Regions from separate parts of the Paenibacillus sp. WLX1005 genome, predicted to be linked through region 1. Evidence: a T-box and tRNA genes for the amino acid it is inferred to sense, from the RefSeq annotation. Region 1 holds a T-box; the other holds one or more tRNA genes.
The links. A T-box is a leader RNA that pairs with one kind of tRNA and senses whether it is charged. The one in region 1 lies ahead of ileS (isoleucine--tRNA ligase), so its partner is inferred to be a tRNA-Ile.

Region 1 (3,110 bases):
GTCATATCGTTGTCGCATCCGAAGTATCCTCGTATCTCAATCTGCATATGAATCAAGTGCATCGTCTGCATGTGATGACGGAGCTGCTTCCGATCTATCAGCTTCGGTCTGCACAGCCAGAGCTGCAAACGATGGAGCTGTCTGTTGCTTCCCTGCGGCTGGATGGAATCGCCAGTGACGTATATCGGCTTAGCCGCAGCAAAATTCTGGTGCCGATCAAAGCAGGACGCTGCAAAGTAAACTGGAAACCCGAAGAAGATCCATCTCATCCGCTCAAAGAAGGGGATATGGTATCGGTGCAGGGATTGGGACGTTTTCGCGTGCTGGAGCTTGAGGGAATCACCAAAAAAGGTCGGTATCGCTTGAAAATTGGAAAATTTGTGTAAATGAAAAGAAGGAAAATGACGGCGGTCTGTGGAACCTATACAGTAACGACCTGTTTCAAATTCACCATGTTCCGGTGTATATACAAAAGGGTCTGACTGTCCGGGCAAAGCCGTCATTTTACATGATTTTCCGTCTATGTCATATGATGATGCCACGGCTGCAAGATCAACAAAATCGTCGCTACAACCGATATCGTGATCATGCTGCTTCTTTACGTACAAGATAGTATTCAATCGCGTCGAAATGAAGTATGATATCACTAATGAGGCAATTTAGCGGCCCGAATATTATAGGAGGTGTCTACCCATGCCATTAACCCCGCTGGATATACATAATAAGGAATTCTCGCGCAGGCTGCGTGGTTATGACGAAGATGAAGTGAATGAGTTCCTCGATCAGGTGATCAAGGATTATGAGGGGCTTATCCGCGAAAACAAGGAATTGCAAAATCAGCTGCTTGGTGTTCAGGAGCGTCTGGATCATTTTGCAAACCTGGAGGAGACACTGAGCAAAACGATCATTGTTGCCCAGGAAGCGGCGGATGAAGTGAAAAACAACGCCAAAAAAGAAGCGCAGTTGATCATCAAGGAATCCGAGAAAAATGCGGATCGCATCATCAACGAATCGCTATCCAAAGCACGCAAGGTGTCGATGGAAGTGGAAGAGCTGAAGAAGCAGGCTTCCATTTACCGTACTCGTTTCCGCACGTTGGTTGAAGCGCAACTGGAACTGCTCGGTCAAGATGGCTGGGACGCGCTGGAGAACCAGACTCGCGAACTCGAACGTACAAGCAGCGAGCGTCAAGAGCGCAATGAGCGTGACCGCGAGCAATGGAATCGCGAACGTCAAGATGAGCGTGAACCGGAAGAAAGCCGTTCCGGCGGTAGCGATCTGTATTGATAAGACGAGCCTTGGATCGTACAAATGATCAAGTTGTGACGGTAACGGACATTTGCCCGTTGTTGTGCCGAAATGGTTGACATTTGACGGACAAAGCGATATAAATATTTTATAGCTGTGACCGGATTATGTCCCGTGTCACTCCCCGCAATACATTTGCATACATTCTGTGATGGGGCCAGTACAGGTTATGATTGTTCTATAGAGAGTTGGCGGTCGGTGCAAGCCAATGAACAACGAACCATGGAAAATCTCCCCGGAGAAGCGCGGCTGAAATGAATCAGTAAGCCAAGCCGGATTGCCTGCCGTTATCAAGGCGCCGCATACATTGTGCGGGCACAAGTGTCATTTTGAATGGACATTGCATGTTATAATGAGCATGATATGGCATTCAGAATGAAACAAGGGTGGTAACGCGAGCAACCTCGTCCCTTTCCAGGGACGGGGTTTTTTTGATGTTTTGCAAGCGGGATGTTTTGAATGAAGAGAGGATGAATGAACCATGCAAAGAGTGGATGTCAAAGAAAAAGCACGGGCGCGCGACCTGCGTATTCTGAATAAATGGAATGCGGAGCGCACATTCCAGCGCTCCATCGAAAATCGTCAGGACATGCCGAACTTTGTCTTTTACGAAGGACCTCCAACAGCGAACGGTAAACCACATATCGGTCACGTACTAGGTCGAGTAATCAAGGACTTTATCGGTCGTTACAACACAATGAAAGGCTACCGTGTCGTTCGTAAAGCTGGTTGGGATACACACGGTCTGCCGGTAGAGCTGGGTGTACAGAAGAAGCTGGGCATCTCCCACAAATGGGAGATCGAAGATTACGGTGTAGAGAAATTCATTAACGAATGTAAAGCAAGCGTATTTGAATATGAGCAGCAATGGCGCGATCTGACAGAAGCAATCGGCTATTGGACAGATATGGACAACCCGTATATCACATTGAATAATGGATATATCGAGAGCGTCTGGAACATTCTGGCGACCATCCACGATAAAGGTCTGATGTACCGTGGGCACCGTGTTAGCCCGTATTGCCCGTCTTGTCAGACGACGCTCAGCTCTCACGAAGTTGCACAGGGCTACAAAGATGTCAAAGACCTGAGTGCTACTGCCAAGTTCAAGCTGCATGATAGCGGCGAATATGTACTGGCATGGACGACAACACCTTGGACATTGCCATCTCACGTAGCACTGGCAGTGAACCCGGATATGGAATATGCACGTGTGAGTCAGAATGGCGAAGTATACATCCTTGCCAAAAATTTGGTTGAAAAAGTCATGGCTCCAATCAAAGCTGAATACGAAGTACTAAGCACACTGCCAGGTTCCGAGCTGGTAGGCAAAACGTACGATTCGCCATTTAGCTACATCAAAGCAGAGAAAACGAATATTATCCTCGGCGCAGGCTTTGTTACTGATGCTAGCGGTACTGGTATCGTACACATGGCACCAGCGCATGGTGAAGATGACTATCGTGTTTGCCGCGAGAATGGAATCAGCTTCGTTAACTTGGTCGATCTGGAAGGTAAATTCGTACCAGAAGTAACGGATTTTGCTGGTCGTTTTGTCAAAGATTGCGATGTAGATATCATCAAATATCTGTCCGAGCATAATACACTGTTCAGCAAAGAGCGTTACGAGCACAGCTATCCATTTTGCTGGCGTTGTGATACGCCGCTGTTATACTATGCGATGGACAGCTGGTTTATCCAAACGACTGCGATCAAAGATCAGTTGATTGCTAACAATAGCGATGTAACCTGGTATCCGGGTCATGTACGCGATGGTCGTTTTGGTAAATTCCTGGAAGACC
Region 2 (3,110 bases), 2.8 Mb from region 1:
AGTGACGGTACCTGAGAAGAAAGCCCCGGCTAACTACGTGCCAGCAGCCGCGGTAATACGTAGGGGGCAAGCGTTGTCCGGAATTATTGGGCGTAAAGCGCGCGCAGGCGGTCATGTAAGTCTGGTGTTTAATCCCGAAGCTCAACTTCGGGTCGCATCGGAAACTGGGTGACTTGAGTGCAGAAGAGGAGAGTGGAATTCCACGTGTAGCGGTGAAATGCGTAGAGATGTGGAGGAACACCAGTGGCGAAGGCGACTCTCTGGGCTGTAACTGACGCTGAGGCGCGAAAGCGTGGGGAGCAAACAGGATTAGATACCCTGGTAGTCCACGCCGTAAACGATGAATGCTAGGTGTTAGGGGTTTCGATACCCTTGGTGCCGAAGTTAACACATTAAGCATTCCGCCTGGGGAGTACGGTCGCAAGACTGAAACTCAAAGGAATTGACGGGGACCCGCACAAGCAGTGGAGTATGTGGTTTAATTCGAAGCAACGCGAAGAACCTTACCAGGTCTTGACATCAGAATGACCGGTACAGAGATGTACCTTTTCTTCGGAACATTCCAGACAGGTGGTGCATGGTTGTCGTCAGCTCGTGTCGTGAGATGTTGGGTTAAGTCCCGCAACGAGCGCAACCCTTATGCTTAGTTGCCAGCATGTAATGATGGGCACTCTAAGCAGACTGCCGGTGACAAACCGGAGGAAGGTGGGGATGACGTCAAATCATCATGCCCCTTATGACCTGGGCTACACACGTACTACAATGGCCGGTACAACGGGAGGCGAAGCCGCGAGGTGGAGCGAATCCTAAAAAGCCGGTCTCAGTTCGGATTGCAGGCTGCAACTCGCCTGCATGAAGTCGGAATTGCTAGTAATCGCGGATCAGCATGCCGCGCGGTGAATACGTTCCCGGGTCTTGTACACACCGCCCGTCACACCACGAGAGTTTGCAACACCCGAAGTCGGTGGGGTAACCGCAAGGAGCCAGCCGCCGAAGGTGGGGTAGATGATTGGGGTGAAGTCGTAACAAGGTAGCCGTATCGGAAGGTGCGGCTGGATCACCTCCTTTCTATGGAGAATCGTCTTCTGCAACGAAGACATTCAACTCTAAGTCGTTTGGGAAACCAGACGCGGGTCACTACGTTGACCGACATTCACTTCGTTGTTCAGTTTTGAGAGGTTAATCTCTCGATGTAGATTGCGTCATCGTTTGGTGGTGATGGCGGAGGGGTTCCACACGTACCCATCCCGAACACGACCGTTAAGCCCTCCAGCGCCGATGGTACTTGGACCGCAGGGTCCTGGGAGAGTAGGACGCTGCCAAGCGATGCATCTTCATCATTTCTATTGTGGGCCCTTAGCTCAGTTGGTTAGAGCGCACCTCTGATAAGGGTGTGGGGTCGGTGGTTCGAGTCCACCAGGGCCCACCATTTTTTATTTCATACTGTATATGGGGCCATAGCTCAGCTGGGAGAGCGCCTGCCTTGCAAGCAGGAGGTCAGCGGTTCGATCCCGCTTGGCTCCACCAATATTATTTTGACAAGTTGATCCTTGAAAACTGGATACCGAAACGAAACATCGCGTTTTAGAAGACTGTTCTTACTGAACACTGTGTAAACAGGATCGGTAACGAAGAGTAAGATAGGTTCTTCTTTTGATAAGAAGACCACCAACTAGGTTAAGCTAGTAAGAGCACACGGTGGATGCCTAGGCGCTAGGAGCCGACGAAGGACGTGGCGAACAACGATAAGGCCTCGGGGAGCTGTAAGCAAGCTTTGATCCGGGGATGTCCGAATGGGGAAACCTCACTGGATTCATCTCCAGTGACTCACATCTGAATACATAGGATGTGTAGAGGCAGACGAGGGGAACTGAAACATCTAAGTACCCTCAGGAAGAGAAAACAAGAGTGATTCCGTCAGTAGCGGCGAGCGAACGCGGAACAGCCTAAACCAAGAAGCTTGCTTCTTGGGGTTGTGGGACGTCTCTTTGGAGTGACAAAGGAATATGGTAGATGAAGAGGTCTGGAACGGCCCGCCGTAGAAGGTGAAAGCCCTGTAGTTGAAAGTATATTCCCTCCGAGACGGATCCCGAGTAGTGCGGGGCACGTGAAACCCCGTATGAATCTGCCAGGACCATCTGGTAAGGCTAAATACTCCCTAGCGACCGATAGTGAAGCAGTACCGTGAGGGAAAGGTGAAAAGGACCCCGGAAGGGGAGTGAAATAGAACCTGAAACCGTGTGCTTACAAGAAGTCAGAGCCCGATCTATGGGTGATGGCGTGCCTTTTGTAGAATGAACCGGCGAGTTACGTTCCCGTGCAAGGTTAAGGTGAGAAGCCGGAGCCGCAGCGAAAGCGAGTCTGAATAGGGCGACTGTAGTACGTGGACGTAGACCCGAAACCGGGTGATCTACCCCTGTCCAGGATGAAGGTACGGTAACACGTACTGGAGGTCCGAACCCACGCACGTTGAAAAGTGCGGGGATGAGGTGGGGGTAGCGGAGAAATTCCAATCGAACCCGGAGATAGCTGGTTCTCCCCGAAATAGCTTTAGGGCTAGCCTCGGAAGGTGAGTCGCGGAGGTAGAGCACTGATTGGATGCGGGGCCCGCAAGGGTTACCAAGTTCAGTCAAACTCCGAATGCCGCAGACTTTATTCCGGGAGTCAGACAGTGGGTGCTAAGGTCCATTGTCGAAAGGGAAACAGCCCAGACCATCAGCTAAGGTCCCGAAGTGTGTGTTAAGTGGGAAAGGATGTGGAGTTGCCCAGACAACCAGGATGTTGGCTTAGAAGCAGCCACCATTGAAAGAGTGCGTAATAGCTCACTGGTCGAGTGACTCTGCGCCGAAAATGTAACGGGGCTAAACACACCACCGAAGCTATGGCTTGATACATCTGTATCAGGGGTAGGGGAGCGTTGAATGAGGATTGAAGGTGTACCGCAAGGAGCGCTGGACATCATTCAAGTGAGAATGCCGGTATGAGTAACGAAAAGATCAGTGAGAATCTGATCCGCCGAAAACCTAAGGGTTCCTGAGGAAGGCTCGTCCTCTCAGGGTAAGTCGGGACCTAAGGCGAGGCCGAAAGGCGTAGTCGACGGACAACAGGTT

Region 2: it has a tRNA-Ile gene. The T-box ahead of ileS (isoleucine--tRNA ligase) is inferred to sense a tRNA for this amino acid. The anticodon was not compared.

The regions. Positions count from the first base shown of each region.
Region 1 covers NZ_CP176756.1:3,775,745-3,778,854, reverse strand. The annotation lists gene ACE3MZ_RS16150 (RNA-binding protein) at 1-386, shown strand, start outside; gene ACE3MZ_RS16145 (DivIVA domain-containing protein) at 694-1,287, shown strand; T-box leader at 1,448-1,723, shown strand; gene ileS (isoleucine--tRNA ligase) at 1,790-3,110, shown strand, end outside.
Region 2 covers NZ_CP176756.1:964,383-967,492, forward strand. The annotation lists rRNA gene ACE3MZ_RS04185 (16S ribosomal RNA) at 1-1,068, shown strand, start outside; rRNA gene rrf (5S ribosomal RNA) at 1,209-1,325, shown strand; tRNA gene ACE3MZ_RS04195 (tRNA-Ile) at 1,351-1,429, shown strand; tRNA gene ACE3MZ_RS04200 (tRNA-Ala) at 1,452-1,527, shown strand; rRNA gene ACE3MZ_RS04205 (23S ribosomal RNA) at 1,676-3,110, shown strand, end outside.